One region of the Viridibacillus sp. NPDC096237 genome, then DNA from elsewhere that is predicted to be linked to it. Evidence: riboswitches for the same ligand, from Rfam matches in the RefSeq annotation. Region 1 holds a riboswitch; each other region holds the start of a gene.
What was found. Region 1 has a riboswitch for S-adenosylmethionine ahead of ACQKMD_RS15990 (acyl-CoA dehydrogenase family protein). Riboswitches for the same ligand answer to the same signal wherever they lie in the genome.
Positions count from the first base shown of each region.

Region 2: another riboswitch for S-adenosylmethionine. It lies ahead of ACQKMD_RS15260 (bifunctional homocysteine S-methyltransferase/methylenetetrahydrofolate reductase); the one in region 1 lies ahead of ACQKMD_RS15990 (acyl-CoA dehydrogenase family protein).
Region 3: another riboswitch for S-adenosylmethionine. It lies ahead of ACQKMD_RS11870 (O-acetylhomoserine aminocarboxypropyltransferase/cysteine synthase family protein); the one in region 1 lies ahead of ACQKMD_RS15990 (acyl-CoA dehydrogenase family protein).
Region 4: another riboswitch for S-adenosylmethionine. It lies ahead of ACQKMD_RS12180 (M20 metallopeptidase family protein); the one in region 1 lies ahead of ACQKMD_RS15990 (acyl-CoA dehydrogenase family protein).

Region 1 covers NZ_JBNNTI010000032.1:15,483-20,302, reverse strand. Annotated here, with positions in the region: gene ACQKMD_RS16005 (osmoprotectant ABC transporter substrate-binding protein) at 1-13, opposite strand, end outside; gene ACQKMD_RS16000 (ABC transporter permease) at 29-664, opposite strand; gene ACQKMD_RS15995 (betaine/proline/choline family ABC transporter ATP-binding protein) at 718-1,872, opposite strand; SAM riboswitch class I at 2,126-2,228, shown strand; gene ACQKMD_RS15990 (acyl-CoA dehydrogenase family protein) at 2,341-3,504, shown strand; gene ACQKMD_RS15985 (transporter substrate-binding domain-containing protein) at 3,550-4,416, shown strand; gene ACQKMD_RS15980 (amino acid ABC transporter permease) at 4,501-4,820, shown strand, end outside.
Region 2 covers NZ_JBNNTI010000029.1:31,150-35,969, reverse strand. Annotated here, with positions in the region: gene ACQKMD_RS15270 (protoporphyrinogen oxidase) at 1-378, shown strand, start outside; gene ACQKMD_RS15265 (sortase domain-containing protein) at 971-1,174, shown strand; SAM riboswitch class I at 1,340-1,446, shown strand; gene ACQKMD_RS15260 (bifunctional homocysteine S-methyltransferase/methylenetetrahydrofolate reductase) at 1,520-3,379, shown strand; gene metH (methionine synthase) at 3,360-4,820, shown strand, end outside.
Region 3 covers NZ_JBNNTI010000019.1:1,766-6,585, forward strand. Annotated here, with positions in the region: gene ACQKMD_RS11870 (O-acetylhomoserine aminocarboxypropyltransferase/cysteine synthase family protein) at 559-1,854, opposite strand; SAM riboswitch class I at 1,968-2,081, opposite strand; gene ACQKMD_RS11875 (NADPH-dependent oxidoreductase) at 2,275-3,006, shown strand; gene ACQKMD_RS11880 (hypothetical protein) at 3,164-4,820, opposite strand, start outside.
Region 4 covers NZ_JBNNTI010000019.1:66,131-70,950, reverse strand. Annotated here, with positions in the region: gene ACQKMD_RS12190 (catalase) at 1-883, opposite strand, end outside; gene ACQKMD_RS12185 (nitric oxide synthase oxygenase) at 1,658-2,713, shown strand; SAM riboswitch class I at 2,796-2,902, shown strand; gene ACQKMD_RS12180 (M20 metallopeptidase family protein) at 3,074-4,273, shown strand; gene ACQKMD_RS12175 (VOC family protein) at 4,286-4,820, shown strand, end outside.

The DNA.
Region 1 (4,820 bases):
GTTTATATTTCATAAGCATGTTCCCCTCCTAACGCTCAATTTTTAAACCTCTTGGTGTAGCCCACTTTTCTACTTTAAATAATATAAAGTCAGTAATTAAAGCCAAAATAGTTACTAATGCGGCGCCGCCAATAATAAATTCGGGTTGGTAAAGGTTCAGTCCATTAAAAATAAAATCACCTAAACCACCTGCTCCTATGTAAGATGCTAAAGTTGCCCATGAAATAGCATAGACTGCAGATAATCGAATACCTGACATAATAACAGGTATTGCCAATGGAAGTTCAACCATCCCGATGGATTGTATTTTTGTCATTCCCATACTCATTCCTGCTGCTTTAAGTCCTTGATTAACAGATTTCATACCAATATACGTATTATTTAAAATAGGTAATAGCGTGTAGATAAATAGAGCAATAATTGCAGGTACTTTCCCAACTCCCAAAAATGGAATCATAATTGCTAAAATAGCTAATGAAGGTAGCGTTTGTAAAACACTCGTAATACCTAAAACGATTTTAGCGGTTCTTTTCAGTTTTGATAATAAAATGCCTAAGGGAACTGCCACGACAATACCTAAAAATAATGCTATAGCAGATATATAAAAATGTTCCCATGTTTTTTTCAAAATATCCCCGCCGTTTTGTGTTATAAAATCAATCATTTACTCACGTCCTTTCTAATTAGTTAGTTTTGTTGAGTATGAGTTTCTCTTTGTTATTCTAGATTAATAACATTTGTATCCCCTTCTATTTCTTCATCACCCCAAATAGTGTCATAGACCATGTCCACAATATTGGCACGTGTAACAAGGCCGATTAAACGGTGCTCTTCATCTACAACGGGAATATGTTTTAAATTTCGTTTTAAAATGCGACGTACTGAATCTTGTAATTTTGTACCATTCCGTACATAAAAAACGTCTTTTTCTACTGCTTCAGAAATGCTAGAAGTAGTATGTCGTGCTGTGGTTAAACCTTCAACATCGATATAGCCTTTTAGATGATTTTGTCCATCAACGACAAACAATGTGTCGACACGTTTTGTCACCATTAAACGAAAAGCATCATTAATACTTTTCTCTAATGTAATAGAGATTGGTTTAATCATTACATCATCAACAATTTTCGCACTTGGTTTTTCTTGTATTAAACGGTGAGAGCCGATAAATTCACGAACAAATTCATTAGCTGGGTTAGATAGGATATTGTCAGGAGTATCAAATTGGATAACTTGGCCACTATGCATAATACAAATACGGTCTGCCAACTTAATTGCTTCATCCATATCGTGCGTGACGAAAATAACAGTTTTGCCAAGACGTTGCTGTAAATCTTTCATCAAGTCTTGTAACGTGTCACGCGTAATAGGATCTAATGCACCGAATGGTTCGTCCATTAAGATGATGTCTTGGTCTGCGGCTAATGCTCGGAGCACGCCGATACGCTGTTGTTGACCACCAGATAATTGCGCGGGATATAGATTAAGATAGCTTTGGGGTAAATTAACGAGTTCTATGAGGCGTTCTGCTGTTTGATCTTTCTTTTCCTTTGACCATTTTAACAATTTAGGTACAAGTGTGATATTTTCACGAATGGTCATATGTGGCATGAGACCAATTTGTTGAATAACATATCCTATACTCCTACGTAATGCTACTGGATTCTTCTTCGATAAATCTTCCCCTTCCAAATAGATGGTACCTTTGGTCGGTTCTATCATTCTATTAATCATACGCATGGCAGTCGTTTTCCCACTGCCACTCGTACCGATAAAGGCGACAAATTCACCGCGTTCAATTTCAATATTCATATCGTCAACGGCTTTCTTTCCCCCCCTATACACTTTCGATAAATTCTCTATCTTTAGCATAAGTATTCCCCCTCAAATTTATAACCTAAGATTAGTTTACCCTCTTTTGATAAGTGATAAACCTAAAAAGTATAATAAGTTAAAAAATATTCACTAAAATGTATAATCATTAAAAATCTAACTAGAAGTTCTATATGATTTTTAATTGTAATATTAGGCACATACTACGATTCTTAATCCCTACAAAAATACTTTGTTTTTCATATTGACTTTCACTTTTATAAAAAGTAAAATAATTGAAACAATAAAATATTACTTATCACGAGAAGCTAAGGGACTGGTCCGATGAAGCTTCAGCAACCACTGTCTAACAGAATGGTGCTACTTCCAGCAAGAGAAATCTTGGCCGATAAGGGTGCATATACAACGTTAAAGCTCCCTCTTTTATAAATGGGAGATTTTTTATAGCTTCAATACATAGTAATTCTATAAGAATTATAAACTTAGAGGATATGAGGTTGATTTATTATGAAAGAGATATTTATAAGAACAGAGCTACAACGTCAATGGTTAAATAAATTGGCGTTACTAAAAGTTCAAATCGCAAAAAGTGCTGCGACTGTAGATGAATTATCTATATTCCCAAAAGAGAGTTTTAGCCAACTTCGTGAAATTGGCTATTCCGCAATTACTTTACCAAAAGAATTTGGTGGCGAAGGGTTTTCAGTTTACGATATGGTTCTTTTGCAAGAAACACTTGCTAGCTACGATGAAAACACTTCACTTTCAATGGGCTGGACTCTAGGTGTTATAGGTGAATTGTATGAGCAGAAATTATGGACAGCTGACCAGCTTAATTTCTTTGCAAATGAAGTACAAAATGGTGCTATTGTGAATCGTTCTGTAAGTGAAGCGCGCACCGGGAGCCCCACTCGTGGCGGACGTCCTGGAACAAATGCAGTTCGATCTGACAATGGATGGCTTATAAACGGACGCAAAACCTTCACAACGGCTTCCCCTGTTTTAGATTATTTTTTAACCTCTGCTTGGATTGAAGATAAACAACAAGTTGGGTTCTTCTTAATTCACAAAGATACCACTGGACTATCTATTGAAGAAACATGGGATGTAATGTCGATGCGTGGCACTTCTAGTCATGACTTAATCTTACAAAATGTTAAAGTAAGTGACTCGGATTTAGTCGAATTACCAAACCATCCGAGCGGTGGTAAAATCAATGGCTGGTTATTGCATATTCCTGCAACATATTTAGGCATAGCACAAGCAGCCCGTGATTATGCAGTTCACTTCGCAAATCACCATCAACCAAATAGCTTAAATTCACCTATATGTTCATTACCGAATGTACAGCATCTATTAGGTGAAATTGAGTTAAAGCTACAGCAATCTAGATTTGTCCTATATGGTACAGCTGAAGCTTACGATGATCCACAGCGAAGAGATTCATTGACACATGAAATTGCTGTTGCCAAACATACAGTGACTAATGCAGCCATTGATATCGTTGACAAAGCAATGCGCGTAGTAGGTGCAAAAAGTTTACAAAACTCTAATCCATTGCAACGATATTATCGCAATGTACGTGCTGGGCTACACAATCCTCCAATGGATGATATGACCATTACAAAATTGGCATTAACAGCTATTGAAGAACAGAAACAACAGAATTAGATTGTCTATTAATAATTAAAAAAAATTAAAAAGGAGATTTAAGATATGTTCAGTAAAAAATTATTAAAATTTGCAGCAGTCGGTATTACTTCAATAGCAATTTTAGCTGGTTGCTCAACAAGTGAGGCATCTGATTCCAAAGGCAAGGAAGATTCATCAAAAGTACGTACGGTGAAAGTTGCCTTTGATCAAGCTAGTAAGCCCATCTCATATATTGATGACCAGGGTAATCCAACTGGATACGATGTAGAAGTAATGAAACTAGTGGATGAATTATTACCAGATTATAAATTTGAATATGTAGGCACAACTAGTGACGACTTATTAATTGGTGTCGAACAAGGTAAATACCAAGTCGGTGTCAAAAATGCCTTTTTCACTGAAGAGCGTACAGAAAAATTCATCTATCCTAAAGAGTTCCTTGGCTTAAGTAGTGCGGGCTTGGTATTACGTAAAGAGGATGAAAATATTAAATCTCTAAAAGACTTTGCATCAGCAGGATTCTCTCTAGCACCAATTGCTGCAAATAATGCTCAATATACAGTCATTGATGAATACAATCAAAAAAATCCAGATAACAAAGTGAAACTAAAAGCTGGAGATGCTTTCACTATCGATATTGTTCAATGGGTCAATGAAGGCCGAGTAGATGGCGGTGTAATGATTGAAGGTATGTTCGATCAACAAGTTTCTGCAAAAGAAGGTGCTTATCACAAATTAGCAGATGACATTGTGTATAACGAATTTGCTGTTATTAAAACATGGCCACTGTACAATAAAAAAGAACAGAAATTTGCAGACGCATATGACAAAGCTATAAAACAAATTAAAGAAAAACAAAAAACAAATGAACTGAGCAAAAAATTCTACGATCGTGATTTATTTGAAGTACTTGAGCAAGTGGAACGTTAATTGTTTATGCATACGTAACTTCCTTAGGCTGTTGAGTCATTAAACTCAACAGCCTTTCCAATACAAAATGAAGATGGTGAGCATATGGAAAAATATTTTGATGCATCTTATATTTGGGAGTCACTCCCTATTTTACTCCCTTTTCTAAAGGTGACATTTATGATAGCAGGTCTGTCCATTTTACTAGGTTCTTTTTTTGGTTTATTGCTTACGATAGCCAAGCTGAGTAATAGTAAAATTGCTCAGAAACTCGCAAACGTTTATACAACTATCATGCGTTGTACACCTTCAATTGTGTTACTATTTCTCGTTTACTATGGTGTACCTGCCCTAGCTGAAAATTTCGGCATTAATCTGCATGATATTGATACAGCAATATTCGTTATTGTAACTTTCACACTACA
Region 2 (4,820 bases), on a different contig from region 1:
TGGACAAGTCGTAAATGGAGCCATACTTCAAAAGACGGTAAATTACTTGTACGATTATTTTATAAAAATTCAAACCCAGCTTTTGAAGAGATGAAGCATTTAAGTAAAGCAGAATTAACTAAAATCGCATTAGAGGATATTGCAAAAAGCTTAAAAATAGAAGCAGAGCCCACTGTTGTAGATGTGACAAAGTGGAATGATTTAATGCCAGTTTACCATCTTGGACATGCAAAAACAGTAGAAGCTTTATCAACTAAAATGGCTTCTTCATATGAAAATATAGTACTTGCAGGTTGCTCTTATTACGGTGTAGGTATTGGCTCTTGTATTAAAAATGGAAAAGAAACCGCAGAATCGATACTAAATAAAATACAGTAAAGAATGATCATTAGATTGGAAAGAGCTATTAGAAATAACAATTTCTTTAGCTCTTTCTTTTTGCACAAATTTTTAGTTTAAACAAATTGGAAAACTACTTGAAAGTGCTAAATGAATTGTTACTATAAAATGAATGAGTAAAAAAAGGGAAGTTTGATTATAGGTATTCTATTTTTGGTAATCGGGTTGGTTAGTATTTATTTTCTATAGACCAATCATGGGTTATTTCATCTCGCAAAAGCAACGATCGAACAACAAGACATAGAGATGGCTATAATAAACCTAGATACGTATTTATTTTGAGTAAGTAGCTGATTTAAATGTCAAAGATGTTGTCAAGGTACAATTCAATCAAAGGAAACTTAATGCAATTGGAGCTAGTAGTATACATCATGTGAATATGCGATTGCCCCATTTTATATGTGTCGAATACAAACGTAGCAGTTGGTGCAGGCACGATGAGCCAAATCAAAAGATGGGGAAAGCTAACTATGCGCTAGCTGGACATAATATGAATAATGGGAAGGCACTCTTTAGTCCTCTTACAAATGCAGAAGAAGGTATGGAAGTTTATTTGACTGACTTTTAAAAAATCTATGAATATAAAATTGAAAAAATACATATTGTACAACCGGAGCAAATTGATGTGATTGATGAAAATGAAAAAATGATAACTCTTGTTACATGTAATTATGATGGCTCTAAACGCATGATCATTCAAGGTAAACTGGTTGAAACAAAGGGTTATGATAAAGCAGAAGGTAATGAAGTTTTTTCAAATAAACAGCAACGATAGAAAGGTCAATCTTTTAATACGAAGTCTTCAAAAGTCCTCTTTTTTTGTTTTGTAGTAAAAATATACATATAATACTGAGTTTTGCTGCAATTGCGAAAATCCACTTGACGATATTCATCTCAGGGGTTATGATTCTTTTAATTATTCTAACAATTAAATAAATATTTCTTATCAAGAGAAGCTGAGGGACTGGCCCTTTGAAGCTTCAGCAACCAGCCATTTGGTCAGGTGCTAACTCCAGCGGATTTACTGATTGTCCGAAAAGATAAGAAGGAGCGAACTTCGTAATCGTCAAGCCTTCTTATTCATAAGAAGGCTTTTTTATATAGAAAGGAAGGGATTTTAATGGGATTACTTGAAAAACTACAAACACAAGTGTTAACGGCTGACGGTGCGATGGGCACTCTATTATATTCTTACGGAATCGATTATTGTTATGAGGAATTGAATATCACTAAACCTGAAGTGATTGAAAATATTCACCAACAATATATTAAAGCTGGTGCTGACATTATTCAGACTAATACATATACAGCGAATGCCATTAAATTAGAACGTTATGGTTTAGAGAGTTCAGTAAGAGAGTTTAATGAATCGGCAATCGCAATTGCAAAACGTGCTGCGGCACCAGGAGGACAATTCGTCTTAGGGACAATTGGCGGTATTCGCGGTATTCGTAAAAGTGAAGCGACACTAGATGAGATTATAGTTGCACTTGATGAGCAGGCTGGGCATCTACTGTCGGGTAATCCAGACGGTTTATTACTTGAGACGTACTATGATTTTGAAGAGCTTTCATCCGTAGTGAAGCATTTGCGCAAAGTAACAGATATACCAATCATCTCGCAAGTATCCATGCACGAGCCAGGAATTTTACAAAACGGCTTACTACTAAATGATGCACTACACCAATTAGAAGCTTTGGGTGCAGATATTATTGGAGTAAACTGCCGTTTAGGCCCCCACCATACAATCCAAGCGTTTGAAGATGTTGAATTACCATCAAAGGCATTCTTATCTGCGTATCCAAATGCAAGTCTACTAGATGTAGAAGATGGCAAAATTGTTTATGAATCAGAGGCTGATTATTTTGGTCGTGCAGGTGTTTTACTACGTGACCAAGGTGTTCGCTTAATCGGTGGGTGCTGTGGTACAACACCGAAGCATATTGAAGCGGTTAAAAAACGTATTGCGGACCTACCACCAATTGAAAATAAAATTGTAAAAAAGAAAAAAGTGGTTGAGATTAAAGAGGCGATACCAGATCATCATGAGCCACTCCATGAAAAGGCGAAAAAGGAACGTACAATTATCGTAGAGCTTGATACACCTCGCCATCTTGATACTGCCGCCTTTATAGAAGGTGCGCAAATACTTAATGCAACAGGAGTTGATGCTGTCACTATGGCTGATAATTCGTTAGCATCTCCTCGTATTAGCAACATGGCAATGGGCTCTATTTTGAAAATGCAAAATAATATTCGTTCCCTCGCCCATATTACTTGTCGTGATCGCAATCTAATTGGCTTACAATCACATTTAATGGGCCTAGATGCATTGGGCATTAATGAGATTCTTGCAGTTACTGGAGACCCTACAAAAGTAGGTGATTTCCCAGGTGCAACTAGTGTTTATGATGTTTCAAGCTTAGAGTTACTTCAGTTAATTAAACAATTGAATGAAGGGATATCATTTTCTGGTAAACCTCTTCGCAAAAAGGCTAATTTTTCTATTGCAGCTGCATTTAATCCTAACGTTCGAGTACTTGACAGAGCTGTAAAACGATTAGAAAAGAAAATTGAGTGCGGAGCAGATTATTTCATCACACAACCTGTATATACAAAAGAAAAAATAATAGAAATCTATGAAGCTACGAAACATTTAGAAACCCCTATCTTCTTAGGGATTATGCCATTAACCGGTATCCGAAATTCGGAGTTTTTACATCATGAAGTACCAGGTATTAAGCTCTCTGAGGAAGTACTTGAGAGAATGCGTGCAACAGGTGACGATAAAAACCTTGCAACTGCAGAAGGTATTGCGATTGCTAAGGAATTAATCGATACAGCTGCAGAGTTATTCAACGGCATTTATATTATTACACCATTCACTCGTTACGACATGTCGGTGGAATTGATTCACTATATTCAAGAGCTAGACAAACGGAAAGTAGGAGATCACAACTATGCTAAAACAACCAATTAAAGAACGACTCCAACAACATATTCTTATTTTAGACGGTGCGATGGGAACTATGCTCCAAAACGCTAATTTAACACCTGATGACTTTGGTGGAGATGAATATGATGGCTGTAATGAATATTTGAATATTACAAGACCTGACGTGATTGAAAATGTACACCGTGCTTATTTAGAGGCCGGTTCAGATATTATTAGTACAAATACATTTGGTGGAACACCCGTTGTATTAAATGAATATGCACTTGGTGATCAAGCATATGAAATCAACTTATTAGCAGTACAGATTGCTAAAAAAGTAGCAGATGAATTATCAACCCCTGAATGGCCACGCTATGTTGCTGGTGCAATGGGACCGACGACTAAAACCCTTTCAGTGACTGGTGGTATTACATTTGATGAGCTATTGTATGACTTTTATGTGCAAGCAAAGGCATTAATCGAAGGTGGAGCGGACTTATTATTACTTGAAACAAGTCAAGATATGCTGAATGTTAAGGCGGGTACTTTAGGTATTAAACAAGCATTTGAAGAACTAGATAAGGAACTTCCAGTGATGATTTCAGGGACAATCGAACCGATGGGAACAACTCTGGCAGGGCAAAGTATTGAGGCGTTTTATATTTCAATTGAACATATCAATCCTTTATCAGTTGGATTGAACTGTGCTACAGGACCTGAATTTATGACGGATCACTTACGTTCGCTTTCAGAATTAGCGACAAGCTATGTTAGTTGTTATCCGAATGCTGGTTTACCAGATGAAGAGGGGCATTATCACGAAACTCCGGAATCACTGTCTAAAAAGCTTGAAGGTTTTGCAGATAAAGGTTGGTTAAATATTGTTGGGGGTTGTTGTGGTACGACACCAAATCATATTAAAGCAATTCGTAAAGTGGTGGAAAATAAGCAGCCTCGCCAAATGCCCGAAACGGAACATGGGCATGTAGTCGCAGGAATTGAACCGCTTGTTTATGATGATTCAATGCGCCCGTTGTTTGTAGGAGAACGTACAAATGTTATTGGTTCACGCAAATTTAAGCGTCTAATTATAGAAGGTAAATTTGAAGAAGCAGCTGAAATTGCACGTGCCCAAGTAAAAAATGGTGCGCACGTCATGGATATTTGCTTAGCAAACCCAGACCGTGATGAACTTGAGGATATGAAAAACTTCATGACAGAGGTAGTGAAGAAAGTTAAAGTTCCTCTTGTAATCGATTCGACGGATGAAAAAGTAATAGAAGAAGCTCTGAAATATTCCCAAGGTAAAGCAATCATTAACTCTATCAATTTAGAGGACGGTGAAGAACGTTATGATGCGGTTTTGCCTATCGTAAAAAAATACGGTGCATCTATCGTCATCGGAACAATCGATGAAAAAGGGATGGCTGTTGACCGCCATAGTAAATTGAAAGTTGCTGAACGTTCATATGATTTACTAGTTAAC
Region 3 (4,820 bases), on a different contig from region 1:
CCTCCAAAATAATATTGCAATCTTACACTCAATCTCCAAATTGTGTTCAAACCCCATCTAGTATTGATGGTATTGGTATCAAAATCAGATGTTAAAACTCATTGTGTAGTTCAGATTTTGTTTGTTCTTCAGCCCAACACCATATGATATTGACTTCCAATTAATTCAGAGAAAAAGATATATCGCTATTTGCTAATTATGTTGCTGTACTGCTGTATTGAACCCCTTCACAGCGTGTATGCCTCACAATCCCCTTACGAATAGTTCTTCAAATAGTGTTTAGCGATTCTATCAATCACTAATACACTGTGTTTCAATTTTTTTACTTATTGATGATTTTAGACTATTAATGAACAGATTACAAGAAAAATCTTTCGGGAGAGGACAATTGTTTTTCTAGAAAGGTCAAATTAATCCATTAATAATAACATATTAACTGTATTTTAAATTTCCAGACAAATTGTTCATAGTATAAAATATTATACTTTGAAAAGGAAAAAGGATGACATAATGCCTCTCGTCATCCCTTGTCTTGATCTTTTCTTCTTATATAAATACTTATTTTGCTACTACCGCTTCATCTACTTTTGCGAAAGCATTATCTAGAGCTGCAATAATATCTTCAATTGCTTCTAAACCAATTGATAATCGTACAAGCTCTTCAGATACTCCTGCAGCTACTAATTCTTCCGCACTTAACTGTTGGTGTGTTGTAGATGCTGGATGAATGATTAACGAACGTGCATCACCAACATTAGCTACATGGGAGAATAACTCGATATTATCAATTAATTGACGACCGGCTTCACGCCCACCTTTAATACCGAATGTTAGAACTGAACCAAAGCCATTTTTTAAATATTTCTTTGCATTTTCATGAGTTGCACTGTCTTCAAAGCCATTGAAGCTAACCCACTCTACATTTTCGTGACTACGTAGATATTCTGCAACTTTTTGTGCATTTTCATTGTGGCGTGGTACACGTAAATGTAGTGTTTCGAGACCTTGAATTAATTGGAATGCATTGTCAGGACTTAATGTTGGGCCGAAATCACGTAGTAATTGAACGCGCAGACGAGTTGCGAATGCAGCACTTGCAGCATCAACACCATAGCGAATACCATGATAAGATGCATCTGGCTCAGTATAGTCAGGGAATTTCCCTTGTGTCCAATCAAATTTTCCAGCATCAACAGCGACTCCACCGATTACTGTACCGTGTCCACCAATCCATTTTGTTGCAGAGTGCACTACAATATCTGCTCCGAACTTGATTGGATTTGAACCATATGGTGATGGGAATGTATTATCAACAATTAATGGAATCTCATTTTCATGTGCGATATTTGCCAAGGCTTCAATATCTACTACAGTTAAACTTGGATTACCGATTGTTTCCACATAAATCGCTTTTGTATTTTCTTGAATTGCTGAACGGAAATTTTCTGGATCTCTTTCATCTACAAATGAAGCTGTTATGCCATAGCGTGGTAAAGTATTGGCTAATAAATTATATGTACCGCCATATAAACTACCTGAAGCAACGATATGATCTCCAGCACGAGCAATATTTAAAATTGAGAATGAAATAGCAGCCATTCCTGAAGATAATGCTACTGCTGCTGTTCCACCTTCTAAAAGTGCAACGCGTTTTTCGAATACATCGACAGTTGGGTTCATAATACGAGAATAAATATTACCAGGTTCTTCAAGTGCAAATAGTTTTTGAGCATGCTCCGAACTATTAAAAGCGTAAGCGGTTGTACGATAAATTGGTACCGCACGTGCACCTGTTGTTGGATCTGCTACTTGGCCACCGTGTAATAATAAAGTTTCTGGACGTAAGTTAGTCATCATTTATTCCTCCTGAATGTTTTTAGATGGCAAATCGGAGGTATGATGAGGATTTTGTGGAAAAACAAAAACCCTCTTCACTAAGAAGAGGGTTGCATACGCAATTTTTCCTCCCCTTATCTGTCAGATCCGATTAAAAATCTGTAGGAATTAGCACCATTGTGAGTTCGTCACTCACCGGTTGCTGGGCATCGTAGGGCCTATCCCTCCGCCGCTCTTGATAAGAGTATTTGATTCAGTTCCATCTTGTTGACAAGTATAGAAGATATATCGAACCGATGTCAATACCTTTATTTGTCTTTTCTGAAAATTAATTTAATAGATACTCTGTTTAGTCATATAAAATTAATTTAAGTAAACTTTAAATTATGGTAGCCTAAAGAAAGTAAATATTTTCATTTCACAAAGGGGTTTCTAATTATGGTAAAAGAATTACTACGTAGTCACTCTTCTGTACGCAAATATACAGGAGAAAGTATTCCTAAAGAAGTCATTATCGATTTAATTGAAACAGCACAAATGGCGGCAAGCTCTCATTTCGTACAAGCATACAGCGTCATTTGGGTTACGGATGAAGATAAGAAGAAAAAACTTGGAGAACTTTCAAATAATGAGTTCCAGTTTGGAACAGCTGGTGCTTCGTTTTTATTTTGTGTAGATTTTAAACGACTGCAAGTTGCTGGTCAAAAAAATGGTGTAGAAATTATTGCTGATTCTGCGGAAAACGTACTTGTAGGTGTTGCAGATGTTGCACTTTTCGCTCAAAACTTCGTTATTGCTGCTGAAGACCAAGGTTATGGTATTTGTTATATTGGTGGAGCGCGTAATAATCCAAATGAAATTAGCGAATTATTCGGGCTTCCAGAATACGTTTTCCCCTTGTTCGCTATAACAATCGGTGTACCTACTAAGCGAAATGAAACAAAACCTCGTTTACCAGTACAAGCTGTACTGCATGAAAATAATTATGATGTAGAACAATATGACACATTGCTAGATGAATATGATGCAACACTGGAAGCTTACTACGCTAGTCGTGGATCAAATCGTAAAATGGCTAACTGGACAAAACAAATGGCTGACTTCTTAATAGAGCAACGTCGACCACATATCAATGAATTTTTGGCGCAAAAAGGCTTTACTTGGAAGTAATAAAGGAACCTCTAAAATTAGGGATACCTAGTTTTAGAGGTTTTTTGTATGCGTTTGACCTAATTTGCTTCATTTTATAATACTAATTATCTCTTTCACTTAATCATAAACCTATGAAAAAACCTGCCACTATGAAGTGACAGGTAGACATTTCATTTTATTCTTTTACTAATCCTTCTATTACGAGCTCTTTTACAGGTAAGAAGACTTCGCCTGAGTTGATATATTTCACTTCGACTTTGTCGCCTTCTTCTAGATAGATTGCTAGTGGTACAACTTCTGAGTTGACACTATAGTTATCTTTGTTATCTAACATAAACGACACAGTTGTGAAATCGCCATTTTTCTCTTTATAAACTCGAACAATTTTCCCTTTAATTGTCGCTTGTTCTTGTTGCGAGCTACCGTTTACAGAACCGCCACCACGGCTTAAGATCGATTTATATTGTCTTAATGCCTCATTTGGAGTTGTACCTGAAACTGAAAGCTCAGGATTAGCTGCTGAGACGATGAAATAGTTTTGTAAGAAACCATTTGAATCGAGAACTGGTGTTAACCAGCTTGCCTCACCATAGAAGTTATAGATGATTGGCATTTGACCTTGCCATTTTTTCTCAATGAATTTCTTTTCGATTATTTGTAATGCACCTTGAGAATCCATGTACGAATCTTCTTGATTTCCAGTGTAATATGTTGCCTCTCCTGTGCGACCATTTGTAAGTGAATAGCCAAGCATCGAATCGACACCTTCTTTTGGACTTGTAAAGTCTGTGAAGTAGTACATATCGCCATTCTCATCAAATATCGGGCTAACATTTGCTTCAGTTCCTTCATCTGAAGGTAATTTCACATCTTTTTTACCAAATTTACTATTCCAGAAACCATGAATATAGTTACCGAAATAGCTATTTTGGAGACTAACTGCTTCAGGAGAAATTGCGCCATCGATAAATGCTGGAACATCTTTTAATGCAAATGTTTGGGATTTACCAGTTTCAGCATCTACCATGACAATTCCTTCTGCGTCAAAGCCGTTACGAGCTGTAATGAATTTACCATATGAACGAATATAATACGGTTTACCGTCATCATCTACTTCAAGTTGCGGCTCACCGTAGAAGATTTTCGTCGGATTTTCTAAACGAATATGACGCTCAATATTATAGTTTAAGAAAGACGAAGTTGTATATTTCATTTCTGATTTGATGAACTTTGGATTATCTGAAGAGTCTGTCGCACTCATTTTAAAATAACCCGGTGTTACTTTCCCCTTCGTCCATTTAAAGAAGCCTGAGAATTCAACAGGAGCGATGTATACAAATTCACCGTTTACCTTTTGAATTTGTAAGCTACCTAATTCATAGTAACTTGTATTTGGTACTTGGCTAAATGCTTTTTTCATTTTATTACGTGCAAATTTTGGTGGCACGCTTGCTGGCTTTTTTGTTTCATCGAATGCTTTCAATTCAACTTTTTGTGTCATTTCAGCTGATGAGAATTTATCATTCGCATTAAATAGAGGTGCCGTCAAAATATATACGCCAAAGCCTAAGCTTCCTAAAAACAGAATACCTTTTAAATTACGTTCCATACCACTTGCAGACCATGCTCCAAGCGCTGTTAAAACAATCATAGCTGGCCATAAAAGCGTCCAGTTTTGATCAATTATTAGAACATAGTAAATTGTAGCTGTAGCTATAAAAGCAACTATGAATACGAAAATAAAAAATTGGATTTTGAATTTGGTTTTCAAATCTCCATCTTCTGTCTTACTTGTTATCGGTACAATTAATAGTCCAGCTACTGCTGCAACT
Region 4 (4,820 bases), on a different contig from region 1:
CAGGGATTAATGGGAATTCAGATTTGTACCATACTTTTGTTAAATCAAATGGGTTGTAACGGTGGTTACGAGCTTCTTCTTCTGTCATCACTTGGATAGACATTTTCCATTTAGGGAAGTCGTCTTTTTGGATTGATTCTAATAGGTCACGTTGTGATGATTCACGGTCGTGTGCAACTACGTTAGCAGCTTCTTGGTCTGTGAAGTTTTTAATACCTTGTTGTGAAGTGAAGTGGAATTTCACATATACGCGTTCATTATCAGCGTTGATCATTGAATACGTATGTGAACCAAATCCGTGCATATGACGGTAATCAGTTGGGACACCACGGTCACCCATAACATAAGTAACTTGGTGCAATGCCTCGGGCAAATTTGTCCAGAAGTCCCAGTTGTTATTAGCTGAACGCATGTTAGTATATGGGTCACGTTTAACAGCATGGTTTAAGTCAGGGAAGTGCATTGCATCACGGAAGAAGAATACTGGTGTGTTGTTACCAACTAAGTCCCAGTTACCTTGTTCAGTGTAGAATTTTAATGCGAATCCACGGATATCACGTTCAGCATCAGCAGCACCACGTTCACCAGCTACAGTTGAGAAACGAGCGAACATTGCCGTTTTTTTACCTACTTCAGAGAAGATTGCCGCTTTTGTATATTTAGTAATATCGTGAGTTACTGTAAAAGTACCAAATGCACCAGAACCTTTAGCGTGCATACGACGTTCCGGAATAACTTCACGGTTAAAGTTAGCTAATTTTTCAAGCAACCATATGTCTTGCAGTAAAAGGGGTCCACGTTTACCTGCAGACATAGAGTTTGTATTACTTACGACTGGTGCGCCTGCAGCAGTTGTTAACTTTTTATTATTATCATTTGTCATAATGTTGTGCCTCCTATTTTTAAACTGAATCGTGCTCTTCAAAAACTAATATAACAGATTGATAGATGAAAGTAAATTATAATAATTATCTTTAAGGAATTTATATCTTTAAGTATATTATATAAATAATGACGGTTAATTCATTTTCAAAATAAATTATTAAAGGAACAAAAAAGGGATGTGAAATAGCATTAATGGTGCTGAATATATTAAAATATCAAAGTGAGCATGAATTAGACAAAATAAAGATCTTTTAAACATCTTACTCATTAATTAAAGTCAAGAATAAATTGTATATAATAATAATTATTATTATCATTTTGATAGTTAAAATGAGGGTAATTGATAATGTTTTAATGATATTTGAATCTTAGTTTAATAATCTGTAGATTGGCTTTAAGAAAGGCATGTCTGGAGTTTTGGTGCTAATGAAAGTAGCTCACTATCTCAAACAGGTTCAGAGTCCAGTTATGGACACTGCTTATAGGGGGCGCAGCAATCTTATTTGGATTAGGAATTTTATTTAACAGAAGAACTAAAAAAGCATAGTAAAAGCGAGGACTATTAATTGGTTTCATACCATTAATAGTCCTTTTTTATATTGGATAAGGATAAAATATTTGATTACTACAGTATTTTATTGTTCATTTTATAATAAAAATGTAGTTGCCACAAAATCACCACATTATTTAAGTCTTATGCCTTGTCTGTTGGAAATCACTTCTTCTATGATGGTAGATAGGAAGTCGAGTAGTGACAGGAGGAACTATAGCGATGTTGAATGAGGCAATTGAATTTATAAAGATGTATTATTCGGAAACGGGACAATCTGATGAGGAGTTAGTGAGTCGCATAGCTGAAGTAGAGCATGAGATTCATGACAATGGTTTTTATGAACATACGATAGATGAACTGAAGTTTGGTGCACAAGTAGGTTGGCGCAATAGCAATAAGTGTATTGGTCGCTTATTTTGGCAAACGATGCAATTACTTGATCAGCGCGAATTAAGAGATGAGCAGGATATTTTCCACGCACTTTTAGAGCATATTGATTTTGCAACAAATGATGGTCGTATTCGTCCAACGATTACGGTTTTCTCTCAACGTGATGTAAGAGTTTGGAACCATCAATTAATTCGCTATGCAGGTTATGAAACAACTGATGGTATTGTAGGCGATCCAGATTCAGTAGCGTTTACACAAAAATGTGAGCAACTTGGCTGGCAAGGACAGGGTGGCCGTTTTGATGTGCTACCACTTGTTATTCAAGTAGAGGATAGAGCCCCACAAATATTCGATATTCCAGCTGAATATATATTAGAAGTACCGATTCGCCATCCTGAGTTTGAATGGTTTGAAGAGCTTGAGTTGAAATGGTATGCGGTTCCGATGATTTCGAATATGAAACTCGAAGTAGGTGGCATCACGTATGCGGCGGCTCCCTTTAACGGCTGGTATATGGGAACAGAAATTGGTGCGCGTAATTTAGCGGATGATTATCGTTATAATATGCTTCCAATAATTGCAGAGAAAATGGGTCTAAATACAGCATCTAATTCGACTTTATGGAAAGACCGCGCATTAGTTGAATTGAATGCAGCAGTTTTATATTCGTATAAAGAAGATGATGTGAGCATTGTAGATCACCATACAGCAGCGCAACAATTCAAGCGCTTCGAAACTAATGAGCAAATTGCAGGGCGTGACGTAACGGGAAATTGGACATGGCTTATTCCACCATTATCACCAGCTACAACGCATGTTTTCCATAAACCATATGACAATGAACGTAAAACACCGAACTATTTTTATCAAAAAGCGCCATATTAATTTAGAGAATTACAGGGAATATATTGCAATTTTTAATGGAGTGACGTATCATGATTTTTAAATACTACTAATTCAATAGGTTTTCTTATCGAGAGAGATGGAGGGACTGGCCCTGTGACATCTCAGCAACCGCTATTATAGCAAGGTGCTAATTCCTGCAAGTTGATTAAAAAACTTGATAGATGAGGAGGGACTTGTATACAAAGTCGATTTCTTGGAGTGAAATATAGAAGTCGGCTTTTTTATTATCATGAAATAAATATGTAATACTATAATGAAAAGTTCTAAGAAAAAAATTTAGCTTTAATTCATAGTAAACTAATATGAATTAAAGGGATAAATAGAATGGAGGAATATTGAATGAGTGCGATCACGCAAAAAGAATTTTTAACTACAATTTATGAAGAAATAGATCAAGGCTTTGCTGAAATTGTTGGATGGAGAAGATATTTGCATGAGCATCCTGAGCTATCTTTTGAAGAATATGAAACAGCAAAGTTTATTGCAGATAAGCTTGAGGGTTTTGGTTTAGAAGTGAAAAAAGGGATTGGTGGAAATGGTTTAATCGGAATTTTAAAAGGGGAGCAGTCTGGTAAGACAATTGCTTTAAGAGCCGATTTTGATGCATTACCAATTACAGATTTAAAAGAAGTTACTTATAAATCTCAAAAAGAAGGCGTCATGCATGCATGTGGACATGATGGGCATACAACCGCATTACTAGCGACAGCAAAAACGCTCAGTCATTACTGCAAGCATTTACATGGTAACATTATTTTCATCTTCCAGCATGCGGAGGAAAAACCACCTGGTGGTGCAAAATTCATGATTGCTGAAGATGTATTAAAGGATGTGGATTATGTTTTCGGTGCACATTTAGATTCAGGTGTTCCAGTTGGAAAAGTATCTGTTGGTGATGGCTATAGAATGGCAGCAGTAGATAAATTCGCGATTAAAATTCAAGGGCTTGGTGGACACGGTGCGAAACCACAGCAATCCATCGATTCAATCGTAATCGGTAGTGAAATAGTAAGTTCATTACAGAACATAGTCAGTCGTCGCTTAAACCCTTTTGATGCAGCGGTAGTGACAGTGGGAGTTTTCCGTGCAGGTAGTGCTTTTAACATTATCGCAGATTCGGCGATTATTGAAGGAACAGTACGTACAATGACAGAAGATGTTCGTAGTAAGGTGAAAGAGGAAATTTATGCAATTGTAAAAGGGACTACTGAATCAGCGCATGCAACGTATGGAATTGATTATTTACGTGGCTACCCAGCGCTTTATAATCACCCATTCGAAACTGCACTTGTAAAAGAGTTATTTGAAAATGAGTTCGGTGTAGAATCTGTAATAGATATCGAGCCGTCAATGGGTGCAGAAGACTTTGCCTACTTTTTAAATGAAAGGCCAGGCACTTATTTCAAAGTAGGCTCTCGTAATGACGATGAACGCACACAATTCCCGCATCATCATCCGAAATTTGATTTTGATGAAAGGGCGTTATTAATAATCGAGAAATCGTTTGTGAAAATCGTTTCACATTATTTATTTAAATAAGGGGACTTGAACATGACATTATCGTTTGATCACTTAGTACATTTTGTAGATGAACCAAAAGAAGTAATTAAGCTATTACAAAGCCAAGGAATCCATGCTGTTGAAGGTGGCGTTCATGAAGGGCGCGGAACGTATAATGCACTTAGCTACTTTGATCTAAGCTATATCGAGTATCTCGGTACATATGACAGAGCTCTAATAGCTGAGACAGAGCATTTACATCACAGTCTTATTGAAACAGTAGTAAATAATGATTTCAAAGAAGGCTTCGTAAGATTTGCAGTTCGTACATCGGATATTGAGGGGGTAGCAGAGCGTTTGAAAGAGCAAGGTCTATCTGTAAATGGACCAGTACCGATGTACAGAAAACGACCAGATGGCAGTATTATTACTTGGCAATTACTTTATGCTGGAGAAGAAAATAACACACTTCAACTACCATTCATTATTCAATGGGATGATAATGACGATAAGCGTAGAAAGGAGCAAGTTGAAAAGGGCGTCATTGGAAATCAATTAGAAAAGTTGGACTTTGCAGGCGTTACTT